Regions from separate parts of the Pseudomonas sp. TE6288 genome, predicted to be linked through region 3. Evidence: riboswitches for the same ligand, from Rfam matches in the RefSeq annotation. Region 3 holds a riboswitch; each other region holds the start of a gene.
The links. A riboswitch is a leader RNA that binds a small molecule or an ion and turns the genes downstream of it on or off. The one in region 3 is predicted to bind cobalamin.

Region 1 (5,679 bases), on a different contig from region 3:
CGAGTCGGCGAACGGGGCATCGCCCAGGACATGACCGACGAGGATCAGCGCGGTACGCCGGAAGCCCTTGGCTGCCAGGCGCTCGACGATGTCCGCCAGGGTGCCCTTGACCCAATCCTGGTCTGGCCAGGTGGCACGATGGACCACGGCAATGGGGCAGTCGGCGCCATAGTGGGGCAGCAGTTGCTCGACGATACGCGGCAGGTGGCGTACACCCAGGTGGATGGCCAGGGTGCTGCCATGGCGGGCCAGATCGGCCAGCTGTTCACCGGCGGGCATCGGCGAGTTGTCGCCGTAGCGGGTGAGGATCACCGTCTGCGCCACGTCCGGCAGTGTCAGCTCGCAACCCAGCAGCGCGGCGCTGGCGGCAGTGGCGGTGACTCCGGGGATGATCTGGTAATCGATGCCCGACTCACGCAGGTGGCGGATCTGTTCGCCGATGGCGCCGTACAGGCTAGGGTCGCCGCTGTGCACGCGGGCCACGTCCTGGCCGTTGGCATGGGCCTGGCGCATGGCCTCGATGATCTGCTCCAGGTGCAGCTCGGCGCTGTTGATGACGGTGTGCGCCTGATGCCCCTCGAGCACTGCAGCAGGTACCAGCGAGCCTGCGTAGATGATTACCGGGCACTGTCGGACAAGGCGCTGGCCCTTGACCGTGATCAGCTCGGGATCGCCGGGGCCGGCACCGATGAAATAGACCGTCATGGAGGTTCCTTGCAGGTAAAGAGGCGGATTATCCGCCGATGGCCAGGGCCAGGGTAGCGCCGCCGAGCCTTTGCCTTGGCACATGCAGGCGCGGCGCAACGCCGGTACGGCCGGCCAGGGCCAGGGCTGCGCTTTCGGCGACGCCCCAGCAGCCGGTCTGGGCGTACACCGTTGTCGAGCGCTGACTGAGCAGCGCTTCGTAGGTCGACAAGTGGCTGCTGTCGAAGCAGATGAACGGCAACCCGAGCCGCTCGGCCAGTGCCAGCAGGCCGGGCTCGCGCGCCTTGGGTTCGATGCTGGCGATTGCCTTCAGCGCCGACAGGGGCAGGGCGTGGTTGGTCAGGGTCTGGCGCAGCAGCACCGCGAGCGTTTCGACCGGGCAGCCACGGCGGCAACCAAAGCCGGCATACAACGCCGGCTGGGGAGCAAGGTCGCCCATCAGTGCTGGCTGGAGCGGCGGAACAACCAGGCGCTGAGCAGGCCCAGGGCCACCCAGAACGCGGCGTTGGTCAGCCACGAAGCGATCTTGAACTGGGTCTCCAGCGCCTCGGGGGCCAGGCTTTCATGAACCGCTGGCTGTGGCGCGCCGATCAGGTGCGGGATCACCAGCAGGGCGACGCCGAGCACCTTGAACAGCCAGTGCTGGGCGAACACCAGTAGCGCGAGGCCGGCGGCGGTGGCGGCGGCGGTGCCGATCCACCAGGTCTGGCGCTGGCCAAGGTCGGCGGCGGCGGTGCCAGGCAGTTCCGGTGGCAGGCCCAGGGTCGGCGCCAGGCAGAACACGGCGAAGCCCGCCAGGCCCCAAAGCGCACCAGTGGCCACCCGGCCTGGGGCGCGCAGGCTGTACAGGGCGGCGAGGATCAGGGCGAAGCCGACGGCGACCACCAGGTTGCCGCCGGTGGTGGACAGGATACGCTGCCAGCCATCTTCGGGTGCCCAGGCCTCGGCGCTGTGCTCATGAGGCGCGGCGGCCTCGCCATGTTCATGATGTTCAGCGGCGGGGGCGGCGGTTTCATAGGTTTCCGCCTGGAGAATCAACGGGGCGACCCAGAAGCTTTGCAGGAGGGTCAGCAGCAGGGCGGCGAGCAGGCCGCTGAAACCCGCGGTACGGGCGATGCGCGTGATCATGCGGGTGTACTCAGTGGCAAGGGAAGGCGGCGCTGTGGCGGGTGTCGTGGGCGGCGTTGTGCACCGCCTCGATGTGCGAGAAACCGGCGAAGTACACCAGGCACAGGCCCAGCAGGCTGGCGCCGACCGCGACGATCAGGCGCTGGCTGAGACTGACGGGGGTGGCGATACTGGGTTTGGCGTGGGTGATGGGCATGACGCGTTCCTCTGCTGCTTTTGTTGTGGCAACGGGCAGGCGCGACGCCCCCGGGCACGGCTGGCCCAGGTGATACGACAGCGCCCGCCCACCGCGGGGTGTTCTGCAAGCATGTCAGGCCGGTCTCCGGGCTGGCGAGGTGGAGCGGGGCTCCATCGATCAAGCGCCACCTTCCCATGCCGCACGATGGGCACAGTGGTCTGGACGCTTCTCTCGCTTACCGTTGCGGGGGCAGCACCGGCCTTGTCGCCCTCTTCAAGGAGGCGCGACGCACCGGTTTCCCGTTTCACCCCCGTTGGGGGCACCTGAACGCAATGCGCTAGCAAATCACGGGGCCGGGCCTGCGTCAATCGCCGCGGCGGTTGACCGCCAGGCAGGCACTGCGTAGCCTTGCCGGTTCGAGGTTCCCGGGCGCTGGCCCGGGCTAAGACGGGAACGCGGTACAAGCCGCGGCTGCCCCCGCAACTGTAGGCACTGAAGGGTTCGGCACAGCCACTGCGCACGCGCGGGAAGGCGCCATCCCACCGGCTTTGATGGCCGGCGGTGCAAGCCAGGAGACCTGCCTCGCAACGTTTTCGACTTTCAACCGGGCGGGGTGATCCGGTGGCGAAACAGCCAGGCCGACACGGGCCGTGGCTGTCGTCCTGCATGCCCGCGCCATTGCTGCCAAGGGCATCGCGACATGAAAACACTGGCCAAGCTCCCCGTCACCATCGTTACCGGCTTCCTCGGCTCGGGCAAGACCACCTTGCTGCGCCATATGCTCGACAACGCCCAGGGCCGCCGCATCGCGGTGATCGTCAACGAGTTCGGCGAGCTGGGCATCGATGGCGAGATCCTCAAGCAATGCAGCATCGGCTGCTCCGAGGAAGAGGCCAATGGCCGCGTCTACGAGTTGGCCAATGGCTGCCTGTGCTGCACCGTGCAGGAGGAGTTCTTCCCGGTGATGCGCGAGCTGGTGGCGCGCCGCGGCGACCTCGACCATATCCTTATCGAAACCAGCGGCCTGGCCTTGCCCAAGCCGCTGGTACAGGCCTTCCAGTGGCCGGAAATCCGCAACGCCTGCACGGTCGACGCGGTGATCACCGTGGTCGACAGCCCGGCCGTGGCCGCCGGTACCTTTGCCGCCTACCCGGACCAGGTCGATGCCCAGCGCAAGCTCGACCCTAATCTCGACCATGAGTCGCCGCTGCACGAACTGTTCGCCGACCAACTGGCCAGCGCCGACCTGGTGGTACTGAACAAGGCCGACCTGATCGATGCCGAGGGCCTGGCCAAGGTCCGTGCCGAAGTGGCCGAGGAACTGCCGCCGGCGGTCAAGGTGATCGAGGCCAGCAGCGGCCGCCTGCCACTGGAGGTGCTGCTGGGCGTGGGCGCCGAGTCCGAGGCGCATATCGACGGCCGCCGCACCCACCACGACAGCCATCACGACGGCGATGACCATGACGACCATGACCACGACGCCTTCGACTCGATCTCCATCGACCTGCCCGAGGCTGACGAAAGCCTGCTGCTCGATGCCTTGACGCAACTGGTTACCGAGTTCGGCATCCTGCGCGCCAAGGGCTTCGCCGCCATTCCCGGCAAGCCGATGCGCCTGCTGATCCAGGGCGTGGGCACCCGCTTCGACAAGCATTTCGACCGTGCATGGCGCAGCGAGGAGCCACGGATCACCCGCCTGGTGCTGATCGGCCAGGACCTGGACGCGACCCAGCTGGAAGCGCGCCTGCGCCAGGCCCTGGGCGCCTGACCCATGCACCTGCTGCGGACCCAGCCCGGCGGCTTTGTGCCGGACGACAGCATCGCCGACCTCGGCCAGACCCCCGCCGAACTGGTGATCCTCTGCAGCGGTGATTCACACCTGGCGCTGCTTGCCGAAACCGCCGAGCAGTTGCCGGCGGATTTCCCCAGCGTGCGCCTGGCCAACCCGATGCAGGTGCAGAACCATGCCTCGGTCGACCTGTATGTCGACCAGGTGCTGCGCCATGCCAAGGTGATCCTGGTGTCGCTGCATGGCGGTGTCGGTTACTGGCGCTATGGTGTCGAACAACTGGTCGAGTTGGCGGCCCGTGGCGTACAGCTGATCCTGGTACCCGGCGACGACCGTCCCGACCCGGAGCTGACCGGACTGGGCACGGTGGGCGGTGAACAGGCCGAGCGCCTCTGGCATTTCCTGCGCCAGGGTGGCAAGGCCAATGCACTGAACCTGTTCAACTGCCTGGCCAGCCAGTGGCTGGGGCGCGCCTACCCCTGGGACGAGCCGCAGCCTTTGCCGCGCACGGTGGTCTACCACCCGGCCAAGGCCAGCGCACGGCTCGAGGACTGGTACGCCGAATGGCATCCGGAGTATCCAGTGGCGCCGCTGCTGTTTTATCGCTCCCACCTGCAGGCAGCCAACACCGCCTTCATCGATGTGTTCTGCCAGCGCCTGCAGGCTTGCGGCTTGAATCCCTTACCGATCGCCGTGGCCAGCCTCAAGGAACGCGCGTGCCTGGACCAGGTCGAGGCCTGGCTCGACGAAGTGCAGGCCGAGGTGGTGATCAACACCACAGGTTTTGCCCTGTCCAGCCCCGAACAGCCCAATCTGCGCCCGCTGCGTCGCGACGTGCCGGTGTTGCAGGCGATCTGCGCCCAGGACAACCAGCCCGGCTGGGAGCAAAGCGAGCAGGGCCTCGGCGCCCGCGACCTGGCGATGCACATCGCCTTGCCCGAGCTGGACGGGCGCATCATCACCCGGCCGGTGAGCTTCAAGGACCTGGCCTGGCGCAGTGAGCGCAGCCAGTCCGACGTGGTCTGCTACCGCGCCCACCCCGAACGCATGGATTTCGTCGCTGAACTGGCGCGGCGCTGGGTGACACTGGCGCGCCTGGACAACCAGGAGAAGCGCGTGGCCCTGGTGCTGGCCAACTACCCGACTCGCGACGGGCGCATCGGCAATGGTGTCGGCCTCGACACCCCAGGCGCGGCGTTGAATATCCTCAAGGCCCTGCAGGCGCAGGGTTACCCGGTAGCCGGCCTGCCCGACAGCGGCACCGAGTTGATCCATCAGTTGCTTGGCGGTGTCACCAACGACCTCGATCACCTTGACCAGCGCCCTTGCGCCCAGAGCCTGGCCCTGGCCGACTACCACAGCGCCTTCGCCGCGTTGCCCGAGGCCAACCAGCGCGCCGTGCTGGAGCGCTGGGGGCCGCCCGAGCAGGACCCGATGTTCCGCAGCGGGCGCATGATGGTCGCCGGCTTGCGCTACGGCCTGACCTTCGTCGGCATCCAGCCGGCGCGGGGCTACCAGGTGGACCACAGCGCCGTGTACCACGACCCGGACCTGGTGCCGCCGCACGGCTACCTGGCGTTCCACTTCTGGTTGCGCAACGGCTACGCCGCCGATGCGCTGATCCATGTCGGCAAGCACGGCAATCTGGAATGGCTGCCAGGCAAGGGCGTGGGGCTGTCCGCCGAATGCTGGCCGGACGCGTTGCTCGGGCCGCTGCCCAACATCTATCCATTTATCGTCAACGATCCGGGCGAGGGCGCCCAGGCCAAGCGACGCACCCAGGCGGTGATCATCGACCACCTGATGCCGCCATTGACCCGCGCCGAGACCTACGGCCCGCTGCGCCACCTGGAACAGCTGGCCGACGAGTACTACGAAG
Region 2 (5,679 bases), on a different contig from region 3:
AATCCCGTTGCCGGCCAATCTGCTGCGCGAGGTGATCCCATCGCCAAATGCCGTGGCGAATCCGCCGACCACCAGATCCGGCCTTTGCGCGTACAACACTTCGCTGGCCGGATACTCCCGGGCAATCACTGGCACACCCTGGTAGCGGCCCTGCTTGTAGGCGGCGCCGTTGTCGTCCAGGTAGGCCACCCCGACCATCGACGGACCCGCGCCGAGGGCGAGCAGCACGTCGGCCGCGTGCTGGTTGAGGGCGACGATACGCGCAGGCGCCGCAGCGGGCCGTTGCCAGTCCTGCCCGCAGTTGCGATAGCTGCCGGCCAGGGCAGGTGTGCCACAGCACAAGGCCAGCGACAGCAGCCAGGCTTTACGCATCGCACGCCCCTCCCTTGATCAACAGTCCTTCGGCGATCCTTGCGCCCTGCAGATGCGTTTCCACCAATTCCTCCACCTCCCGATCATCACGTACCCGATACCAGCAGCCGTCCGGGTGCACCGTCAACACGGGCCCCAGGTTGCAGGGAAACTGGCAACCGGTGCGGGTCAGCAGCACGCCGCCCGGGGTCTCGATCAGGTCACGTTCCAGCAACCGCCGGCGCAGGCGTTTCCACAGCGGCAAGGCGCCGCGCCGTACACAGCGTGGGCCGGTGCAGAGGAACACCTGGCGGGCATGCTCGGGTACCCGCGACCAGTCCGGGTCGCTGGCCACCGCGTTGACCTGGTCGCACGCCAGGTGGCGCACAGGTTCGCCGATGCTGGCACAGGCCACTCGCGCATCCAGGCCGCGCCGCCCCAGGGCCTGGGCCGTGACCCAGACGCCGGCCCGACCTTGCGCCAGGCGCCCCAGCTCATCGCGCAGCCAGTCAAGGTAGGCGCTGTCCGAGGTGGGTTCCAGGTCCACCACCAGCAGGCGTTCCACGCCCTGGTCGAGGGCCTCGCGGACCACCGCCCAGAGCCCGTCGAACCCCTCCAGGGTGTCGACGATATCCCGGCCCGCCTCGTGGCCACGCAGGTCACGAATCTCGGCGCCAAAAGCTTCCGCCGCCGAGCCGCCACCCAGGCCGGGGCCGACGAACAACACGCGCTGGTAGTCCATGCTCACGCCCCTCAGAAGGTGTAGGTGTAGCGCAGTTCGCTGGTGAACGGCCGCCCGAGATTGTCAACGTTACTCGCCCGACTGGTGACATAGTCGCGGTCGAACAGGTTCTCCACCAGCAGGCTCAGCCGGTGCTGGCGGGCGCCGTCCAGGTAGCGATAAGCATCGGCGTCGACCACCGAGTAATGGCCGTAGTCGACGCCTTTGGAGCTGACCACGTCGCGGATATAGCGAATGGCGCCCCCGGCCCCCCACCTGCGGTCCGCCGATTCGTAACCGAGCCGCGAACGGGCGAAGAAACTCGGCACGTCGTTGATCGTTGCCCCGGTGCGCGTCTCGGTGAAGTTGCGGGTCATGTCGGCCTGCAGGCTCCATTGGTCGTCGAGCTGGATACGCGCATCGGCCTCGAAGCCACGCATCTGTACCTGCCCCTGGCCGTTGACCCACTGGCTGCCGTCCAGGGTGATCAAGTCGGTGATCTTGCGGCGGAACACGGTGACGCTGGCGCTGAATTCACGCTCCAGCAGCAGGCCGTGGTAGTCCAGGCCAAGCTCGGCATTGCGGCTCTTCTCGGGCTTGAGGTCGCGGTTGCCGATCTCGTCGCCTGGCTCGTTGACGAACAGCTGCTCGGCGTTCGGCAACTTGTAGGCGCTGCCATACTGGCCGCGCAGTTGCCAGTTGTCGTTCAGGTCGTACAGCGAGGTGAGCATGCCGACGGTGGCGCTGTCGCCGCCGCTCATGGCCTCGTGGCGCAGGCCGAGGCTCGGGTGCCAGTTGGGCAAGGCCTCGATCCTGGGCCGCAGTTGGGCGTACAACGCATTGGCCTGGGCCTCGTTGTCGTCGATCACCAGCACGTCGTCCTGGCCCTTGAACCACTGGTTGTCGGAACCGAACACCAGCACGTGGCCGCCGTCGAGCTCGGCCTTGCCCTCGGCCTGCACGCCCCAATCGGTGAAGCCCCAGTAGTCGTTGTGGTTGACCACGTCGCGGGAGCCGTCGGCGCGGTTGTTGATGCGCGTGTAGCGAGTGTCCCAGTCGTTGACGTGGCCCTTGACGAAGTAGCTCAGGCGTTCGCTGATGCGCTGTTCGAAGGTGGCCGTGGCGATCTGCTGCACGCGGTCATTGGTGGTCTTGTAATTGTTCACCGGTCGGGCGAAATCGAGGTTGGCGTCGGTGTACTGGTAGAACAGCTCCAGCCGCGCATCGTCGCCGAAGGCCTGGATCGCCTTGCCGCCGAAGGTGGTCACCTCGTAGCCGCGCTTCTTGTCGCTGACGTTGCCGCTGTAGTCGCGGTTGCGAAACGGCTGGTAACCGTCGGAGACGTTGTGACTGACATAGGCCAGCAGGCCCAGGTCGCCGAAGCCATTGCTGAAGATCCGCTCGACGCGGGCGTCCTTGCTGCTGCCGGCGAAGCTGTCCAGGCCCAGGTTGACCTCACCTGAAGCCTGACGGCGTTGCGGGCTGCGGGTGACGATATTGATCACCCCCGCCACGGCCTGGGTGCCGAACAACAGGCTCTGGCCGCCCTTGAGCACCTCGATGCGCTCCACCGCGTTGGCCGGCAGGGTGTCCAGGTACAGGCCGCCGTACAGGCGGTTGTTCAGGCGTACACCGTCGAGCAGGATCAGGGTGTCGTCGTTGCGCCCGCCGAGCAGCGAGTAGGTGCCGTAGTCGAACGGGCCGTTCTTCGGCGCGACGTAGAAGCCGGGGATGAACATCTGCATCACCCGGGTGATGTCGGCGCCGGGGCCGGCGCGCTCGATCTGCTCGCGGCTGACGATCTCAACCTTGCTGCCGTACTGGGCCATGGCGGCGACCGTGGTCGACTCCACCGACGGCGCGGCGACGATCTGCTGGTCGAGGATCAGGGGGGTGTTTTCGGCCAGTGCCAGGGGGCTGGCCAGGCAGCCCAGGAACAAGGTCCGGGCCTTGGGGAAACGACGTCGGGAGTGAATCACAGCAATCATGCTCTTCTCGAAAGTGACTTTCGCAGAAGCACGCAGGAGCACGGATCGCGCACACGCCAATACCGGCCCATGCCCGCCCACCGCAGGAGTTTGCCTACAACATTCCAGGCCGGTCTCCGGGCTCGCAAGACAAGGGTTCGTACGGAAAGTCGCCGAGCGGCGATCAGGCAAGGCGAAAACAGGCGAGGAACGGCCGGGGTCGCGCCCGACTTGACTGGTTGTCAATGAGCATTCCGACCGGGCTGGCGCACCAGCCTGTTTTCAACGCAGCATGATCGTCGCGCAGGCACTTTCCGTGCAAAGCCTAGATGTCTTCACCTTCCCATGACGCGCGGGCCACAGTGGTCTGTCGAAGGCATCACTTGCATACCGTTGCGGGGGCAGCACCGGACTGGCGCGAAGCGCGTACCGGTTTCCCGTTTCACCCCGTGCGCGACGGCATGGGGCACCTGAAATCGGTCGGCATCTGAACACCTGGGGCCAATGGGCGTCAAGCGAGGCGAGCGAATCGTTTCGAATGTTTTTTATCGCCGGAACACTCTAGTCAGATGTGTCAAAAGTTGTAGAATCCGCACGCCTAACCCATTCCCATTCCCTTCGAGCTTTGCCGATGAAGCTGGCCCGCCACACACGATCGCAAGTCGCCTGGGTGCTGTATTTCAGCATCCTGTTCGGCTCGTTGCTGTGCGCCATGGGCCATGGACAGATGGCAGGCTTTCGCCTGGCCGGCCTGGATGACGCCGCCTGGTGCGCGGCCGACAGCAGCGGCGTGTTCAAGGGCGACCAGGACATCACCGACCCGGTGCTGCCCGCCGGCGGCGACTGCGTGATCGCCAGCCTGTTCAGCGCCACCCTGCTGGCGGTGTTCTTCGGCCTGCTGGCCCTGCTCGCCGGGGAGTCGAGCAAACCCTTACCCAGACAACCCGCGCCGACCCTGCCCAAGCAGCGCTGGCCCCTGGTCAATCCCCGCGCCTCCCCCGCTTCGCTTCTCGCGTTCTGACATCGCCACGCCCGAGTGCCGCCTGATCGGCAGCGGGCGTGCGCCCACCGATTTCAGCCAGGAAGCCTTGCATGTTCCGCATGACCACTTTGGCGCTGCTCGTTGGCAGCGCAACCTGCGCCTGGGCGCAGGATGACACCCTGACCCTGCCCGCCAGCAACGTCACGGCCACCGCCGCCACCAAAGAAGCCACCACCCTGGACCTCGACCGGCCTATCGAAAGCGGCTCGCGGCTCAACCTCAGCGCCCGCGAAAACCCGGCCTCGGTCAGCGTCGCCGACCGCAAGACCATGGAACGCATCGGCGCGCGCAACTTCCAGGACGCCGCCAACGCCCTGCCCGGGGTCAACGCCTCGGCACCGCCCGGCTGGGGCGGCTACGTGTCGTACCGTGGTTTCAACGGTGCCCAGGTCAGCCAGTTGTTCAACGGCATCAACCTGCAGTACGGCGCCGCCGGGCGCCCGGTCGGGGCATGGATCTACGACCGTGTCGAACTGCTCGGCGGGCCGTCGTCGTTCCTCAACGGCAGCGGCGCCGTGGGCGGCAGCCTGAACATGATCACCAAGCTGGCCAACCGCGACGAGGACACCTTCGAAGGCCGCGTCAGCTACGGCCGCTACGACACCATGGAAACCTCGGTCGGCTTCAACAAGGCGCTCAACAGCGGCGACGGCCCGCGCCACTACGCGCGGCTCGACTACAGCCGCACCAGTACCAATGGCTACATCGACCGCCAGGAGAACGGTGCCGGCAACCTGGCCTTCTCGCTGCTCAGCGACATCAACGACCAGCTGTCGCACACCCTGGCCATCGAGTACCTCGAAGAGAAGGAAGACAGCCCCTACTGGGGCGCGCCGGTGCTGCAACCGGCCAGCGGCACCCTGCACATCGACAAGCATCACCGTTTCGACAACTACAACGTCGAGGACGGCCGCTACGAGCAGCGCACCCGCTGGCTGCGCTCGATCACCGACTACCGCATCGACGACAGCAACCAGTTGCGCAACACCTTCTACCACTACAACGGCCAGCGCGATTACCGCAACCTCGAGGTGTACCGCTACACCCCCGGCAACACCGCCATCGCCCGCTCCGGCGGCTACCGCCAGCGCCACGACCAGGAGGTCAACGGCAACCGCGTCGAGCTGACCCACCAGGGCCAGCTGTTCGGCCTGGCCAGCGACTGGGCGTTCGGTATGGACTACAACCGCAACCAGCAGACCGCCTACCCGTTGTCCATTAACCCAAGCAATTTCAAATCTGACCACTTCCTCGACATCTCTGGCATGGACGCTCCACGCGCCAAGGGGCGCAGCACCACCACCGACACCACTGCGGGCTTTGTCGAAAACCGTACCCGCCTGACCGACCAGCTGTCGCTGGTCACCGCGCTGCGCTACGACCATATCGACTTCGACGTGGTCGACCACGTGACCCGGGCCAAGCTGAATCGGCGCTGGGATGCCTTCACCGGGCGCCTGGGGCTGGTCTATGACCTGACCTCCAATGTCAGCCTTTACACCCAGTACAGTACCTCGGCCGAGCCGCCAGGGGGCTCGCTTACCGGCGCGTCGATCAGCCAGGTCGGCGACTTCGACCTGAGCACCGGCAGGCAGGTG
Region 3 (5,679 bases):
CGCTCGGCGCGGTTGGTGCTGGATCTCTGAAGTCAGATCGCGTCCCAACGGGGCGAACGATGCCATCGCGGCGCAGGCCCGCTCCAGGAATAGCGCATGAGCTGGAGCGAGCGTGCCGCGATGGCGTCAGGCGCCTCGATGTAAATGCAGGCCAGTGGATTGAAAAATTGTTATGAGATAACATTTTACTTCCACTGTTTGCGACTTTTTTCAATGGCCAGCCCCCAACTCCCCCAACGCCTGCAAAGCATCGACGCCCTGCGTGGCCTGGTGATCCTGTTCATGCTGCTGGATCACGTGCGCGAAACGTTCTTCCTGCACCGCCAGGTCAGCGACCCGATGACCATCGACGCCACCGAACCCAGCCTGTTCGCCAGCCGCACCCTGGCGCACCTCTGCGCGCCGGTGTTCGTGCTGCTTACCGGGCTATCGGCCTGGTTGTATGGCGAAAAGCACCAGGGCCGTGGCGATGTCTCGGTGTTCCTGTTCAAGCGCGGTCTGTTCCTGGTGGTGCTGGAATTCACCCTGGTCAACTTCGCCTGGACCTTCCAGTTGCCTCCGAGCGTGATCTACCTGCAGGTGATCTGGGCCATCGGCCTGAGCATGCTCGCCCTGTCACTGCTGGTGTGGCTGCCGCGCCCGGCGCTGCTCGCCCTCGGCGCGCTGATCGTCGCCGGTCACAACCTGCTCGATGGCCTGCACTTCGGGCCGAAATCGGCGCTGCATGTGCCATGGGCGATCCTGCATGAGCGCAGTTGGCTGGAGGTAGGCGAACATCTGCGCCTGCGCACGTCCTACCCGCTGTTGCCGTGGATCGGCGTGATCGCCCTGGGTTATGGGCTCGGGCCGTGGTTTGCCCGGGGCAGCGACGCCGGCAAGCGCCAGCAGCGTCTGCTATGGGCCGGCGCGGGCCTGCTGCTTGGGTTCGTCGCGCTGCGCCTGCTCAATGGCTACGGCGAAGCCCCCTGGAGCCTCTACGCCCGCGTCGGGCAGACGCTGATGAGCTTCTTCAATATCACCAAATACCCACCGTCGCTGCTGTTCCTGGCCCTGACCCTTGGCGTCGGCCTGCTCCTGCTGCGCGGCTTCGAGCGTGCCGGCGACGCCCGCTGGATCGGCCCGCTTGCGGTGTTTGGCGCAGCGCCGATGTTCTTCTACCTGCTGCACCTGTATGCGCTCAAGCTGCTGTACGTGGCCTGCGTGGCACTGTTTGGCCTGAACCAGGGCCGCTATTTCGGTTTCGATGGCATCGGGGCGGTATGGCTGACCGCCGTGCTGCTGCCACTTGTCCTGTACCTGCCGGTGCGCTGGTTCGCCCGGCTGAAAGCGCGACGGCGCGATATCGCCTGGCTCAAGTACCTGTAAAAGCGTTTTCACCCGACAGCCCGATGGTCTACCATGCCGCCCGCCGGTTTCCACACGGAATCAAAAGGGAATCCCGGGCTCGCCACTGGCGATCCAAAGGGAACTGCCCCCGCAACTGTAGGTGCCGAGCCTGCGCCATCGATGCCACTGGGTCTGCCGACCCGGGAAGGCTGGCGCCGGCCTGGACGCACCAGTCAGGAGACCTGCCGGCACGCATTCACCAACCGGCGGGGTGTCCGGGATGGTCATCCGCCCTGGCCGCGTGCTTGCGCAGGCTGCCGGGCGATGCCTGTCCGTGGGCCATTCCGTGCACCACCCAGGAGATCGCCCCACCATGCCGCACCGCCTCGCCGCCCTCCTCGCCGGCCTGTCCCTGTCGGGCCTGGCCCACGCCAGCGCCACCCAGTACCCGCTGACCGTCGACAACTGCGGCATGCCGCAGACCTTCACCCAGGCCCCGCAACGGGCGGTGACCGTCGGCCAGGCCGGCACCGAGCTGCTCTATGCCCTGGGCCTCGGTGAGCGGCTGGCGGGCACCTCGCTGTGGTTCAACAACGTGCTGCCGGAATTCAAGACGCAGAACGACAAGGTCCCGCGTCTGGCCGACAACGAACCGAGCTTCGAGGCGGTGGTCGGCAAACGTCCGCAACTGGTGACGGCGCAGTTCGAGTGGATGATCGGCGCCCAGGGCGCGGTCGGCACCCGCGAGCAGTTCCAGGAGCTGGGCATCCCCACCTACCTGCTGCCCTCGGACTGCGAGGGCAAGGACAACCTGGTGGGCGCCGACGGCACCCGCCTGCAGCCGTTCAAGGTGCAGAGCATCTACAAGAGCGTCAGCCAGCTGGCCGAGATCTTCGACGTGCAGGAACGTGGCGCGCGCCTGAATGCCGAGCTCCAGGGCCAGCTGGAACAGGCCAGGCAGCGCCTGGCCGGCCAGGACCTGGCGCACACCAGCGCGCTGTTCTGGTTTTCCAGCGCCGACCTCAAGACCGACCCCTATGTCGCCGGCCGCCAGGGCGTGGCCGACTACATGCTGCAGACCCTCGGCGTGCGCAACGTGGTCGAATCCAGCGAAGAATGGCCTACCGTGGGCTGGGAGACCCTGGCCAGGGCCAACCCCACCTGGCTGATCGTCGCGCGCATGGACCGCCGTCGCTACCCGGCCGACGATTACCAGAAAAAACTCGACTTCCTGCGCAGCGACCCGGTCACGCGCAATATGGACGCGGTCAAGCACGGCCGCATCATCGTCCTCGATGCCGACGCCATGCAGGCCGGCATACGCCTGTTCCGCGGCCTGGACGTGCTGTCCAGCGCCTTCGCCAGCGGTAAAGCACCCCAGCCATGAGCCGCCTGCTGCCCATCAGCCTCTTTGCCTTGCTCGCCCTGTGCCTGGCCATGCTTGCCGGGATTGCCATCGGCGAGACCCGAGTCGGCGCCGAGGCGATCTGGCAGGTGCTGGCCAACCAGCTGTGGCAGGCCGGCCATGCCGTCGACCCGATCGACGCCGGCATCGTCTGGAACTACCGCCTGCCGCGCACCCTGGTCGCCGCCGCTTGTGGCGCGGGCCTGGCGACCTGCGGGGTGATCCTCCAGGCGCTGCTGCGCAACCCGCTGGCCGAACCGTACCTGCTGGGCCTGTCGGCAGGTGCCTCGACCGGTGCGGTGGCGGTGGGGTTGTTCGGCCTGGGCGGCGCGGTGCTGTCGCTGTCGGCAGGCGCCTTCATCGGCGCGCTGGCGGCGTTCGCCCTGGTGCTGCTGCTGTCGCACGCCAGTGGCAGCCGCCATGACAACGCCCAGGTGATCCTCGCCGGCATCGCCGGCTCGCAGCTGTTCAACGCGCTCACCGCCTTTCTCATCACCAAGTCGGCCACCGCCGAGCAGGCCCGCGGCATCCTGTTCTGGCTGTTGGGCAACCTCAGCGGCGTGCGCTGGCCGTCGGTGTGGCTGGCGGTGCCGGTCGCTCTGTTCGGCCTCGCGATATGCCTGTGGCAACGCCGGGCACTGGACGCCTTTACCTTCGGTGCCGACTCGGCGGCCTCGCTGGGCGTACCGGTGCGCCGTACACAGCTGCTGCTGATCAGCTGCGCGGCGCTGGTCACCGCGGTGATGGTGTCCATCGTCGGCGCCATCGGCTTCGTCGGCCTGGTCATCCCCCACGCCTTGCGCCTGCTGCTCGGCCCCGGGCATAGCCGCCTGCTGCCGGCCAGTGCCCTGGGCGGTGCGCTGTTCCTGATTATCGCCGACATCCTCTCGCGCACCCTGATCGCCGGCCAAGTGATCCCGGTGGGCGTGGTCACGGCCTTGATCGGCGCACCGGTGTTCGCGCTGATCCTGATCAGCCGCCGGGGGCGCCCATGAGCGTGATGACCACCATCGCCGACGCGCCGCTCACCTGCCAAGGGCTCAGCCTGCGCCTGGGCGGACGCGACGTGCTGCAGGGTGTCGACCTGAGCGTGATGCCCGGCGAAACCCTCGGCGTGGTCGGCCCCAACGGCTCGGGCAAGTCCACCCTGCTCAAGCTGCTCGCCGGCCTGCGCACGCCCAGCAGTGGCAACGTGCGCCTGCTCGGCGAAGCGCTGGAGCGCATGCCGCGCCGGCATATCGCCCAACGCCTGGCCCTGGTCGAGCAACAGGCCGACACCCTGGACGCCATCAGCGTGTACGACGCCGTCGCCCTGGGCCGAACGCCCTGGCTCTCGGCCCTGGCACCGTTCGGCAACGATGACCGCGCCATCGTCGAACAGGCGCTGGCCGACGCCGACGCCAGCCACCTGCGCCGACGGCTATGGGGCGAACTGTCTGGCGGCGAACGCCAGCGCGTGCACATCGCCCGGGCGCTGGCGCAACGGCCGCAGGTGCTGTTGCTGGACGAGCCGACCAACCATCTCGATATCCAGCACCAGCTCGGCTTGCTACGCCAGGTGCAGGCGCTGCCGGTGACGACGCTGGTGGCGCTGCATGATCTCAACCAGGCACTGACTTGCGATCGGCTGGCCGTGCTCGATCAAGGGCGGTTGGTTGCGCTAGGCAAGCCGGAGGCGGTGTTGACGCCGGAGCGGTTGTTGGGGACGTTTGGGGTGCGGGGGCACTACCTGGTCGATCCGTATGATGGGGCGCGGGTGCTGCGGTTTCGTGCCTGAGTCGGCATGGAAAGCGCCGCTCACGCGGCGCATCGCCGGCAAGCCGGCTCCCACACCGACCGCGCCAGCCTGAGGCCATGCGCCATCCCGTGGGAGTCGACTTGGTGGCGATCAGGCCGATTGGTTTACCTGCGGCAGCTTCCAGGCCTTCATCTCCTGCGGCGTCAGGCTGGCCAGTACCTGCATGAAGGTTTCGGTCAGCTCGCTGCTGACATTACCGTGGGCGCGGTAGTTGCTCAGCAGGTAGCGCTTTACCGTATTCGGCCAGTTGTTCGCCAGGTGAGCGGCCTTGATGATGCCCTTGGCGTCCTGATAGTTGGCGGCGGGCTTGACCTGGGTCAGCCGGCGCTCGAAGTGGCCGAAGCTCCAGTCGTCCTCGCGAGCCTCGAATTCGTCCAGCAGTTTCACCTTGTACAACGCAAGCTCGGGCATGCGTGATCTCCTTGTGATGGGGTGGAAGGAGACGGTAGGTGAATACGTCGGGAATGGAAATGAACACGGTGTTGAGCATGGCGGGTGTCGGTTGGGACGGCCTGTCAGACGCCAGCTGCAGGGGCTGGTAGCAAGGGCTACCGCGCGGATAACGCAACCGGACGCTCGCCCAGTTTCTGCGCCAACCTCAACAGGTAGCCATCGGGGTCCTGGACCAGGAACTGGCGCAACCCCACTTCGACGGCATCTGCGCGATACCAGACTTCCTCGCATGCCTGGAACAACGGCCAGCGATGGCGCTCCAGCCGTTCGAGCAGCGGCGCGACAGCGGGGACATCGATCTGCAGGTTGATCCCCCGCCCAAAGGGTTTTTCCAGCGGCCCGGTGAGCCAGTGATCATCGGCATCGAGCTGCTCGAGCATCACCTGCGCGCCGTGCAGGTCGAGGTAGGCGAAACGCTGCTCCGGGCGTTGATAGGCAATCTCGAAGCCCAGCAACGACACCCAAAAATCCAGGCTGCTGTCGAGGTCGCTGACGATCAGTTCGGGCACCATCCTGTTGCGCTGTAGCATGCGGGTCGTCCTTGAGGGGTATGGGCAAGCGGACGACATGATAACGCTTACCCCAACTTCCACCAGCGTGGCCGGCAAGCACGAAACGAATGCGATGTGGGCCGCAGGGCCTGGGCGCCCTTGCCATCGAAGCAGCCCAGCAGCCCAGCAGCAAGGCGACCGTGGGG

Region 1: linked by a shared signal. The riboswitch ahead of ACVWY1_RS19090 (CbtB domain-containing protein) and the one ahead of ACVWY1_RS12780 (ABC transporter substrate-binding protein) in region 3 are both predicted to bind cobalamin.
Region 2: linked by a shared signal. The riboswitch ahead of ACVWY1_RS01670 (TonB-dependent receptor plug domain-containing protein) and the one ahead of ACVWY1_RS12780 (ABC transporter substrate-binding protein) in region 3 are both predicted to bind cobalamin.

The regions. Positions count from the first base shown of each region.
Region 1 is NZ_JBSSEW010000017.1:100,939-106,617, forward strand. Features, by position in the region: gene cobM (precorrin-4 C(11)-methyltransferase) at 1-705, opposite strand, end outside; gene ACVWY1_RS19080 (cobalamin biosynthesis protein) at 734-1,144, opposite strand; gene ACVWY1_RS19085 (CbtA family protein) at 1,144-1,833, opposite strand; gene ACVWY1_RS19090 (CbtB domain-containing protein) at 1,844-2,029, opposite strand; cobalamin riboswitch at 2,130-2,352, opposite strand; cobalamin riboswitch at 2,414-2,610, shown strand; gene cobW (cobalamin biosynthesis protein CobW) at 2,712-3,779, shown strand; gene cobN (cobaltochelatase subunit CobN) at 3,783-5,679, shown strand, end outside.
Region 2 is NZ_JBSSEW010000001.1:374,116-379,794, forward strand. Features, by position in the region: gene ACVWY1_RS01660 (ABC transporter substrate-binding protein) at 1-372, opposite strand, end outside; gene ACVWY1_RS01665 ((2Fe-2S) ferredoxin domain-containing protein) at 365-1,093, opposite strand; gene ACVWY1_RS01670 (TonB-dependent receptor plug domain-containing protein) at 1,105-3,060, opposite strand; cobalamin riboswitch at 3,151-3,528, opposite strand; gene ACVWY1_RS01675 (DUF2946 family protein) at 3,671-4,060, shown strand; gene ACVWY1_RS01680 (TonB-dependent receptor) at 4,132-5,679, shown strand, end outside.
Region 3 is NZ_JBSSEW010000010.1:226,706-232,384, reverse strand. Features, by position in the region: gene ACVWY1_RS12790 (PDR/VanB family oxidoreductase) at 1-30, shown strand, start outside; gene ACVWY1_RS12785 (DUF1624 domain-containing protein) at 214-1,365, shown strand; cobalamin riboswitch at 1,393-1,590, shown strand; gene ACVWY1_RS12780 (ABC transporter substrate-binding protein) at 1,700-2,713, shown strand; gene ACVWY1_RS12775 (FecCD family ABC transporter permease) at 2,710-3,726, shown strand; gene ACVWY1_RS12770 (ABC transporter ATP-binding protein) at 3,741-4,508, shown strand; gene ACVWY1_RS12765 (hypothetical protein) at 4,620-4,940, opposite strand; gene ACVWY1_RS12760 (bleomycin resistance protein) at 5,078-5,512, opposite strand.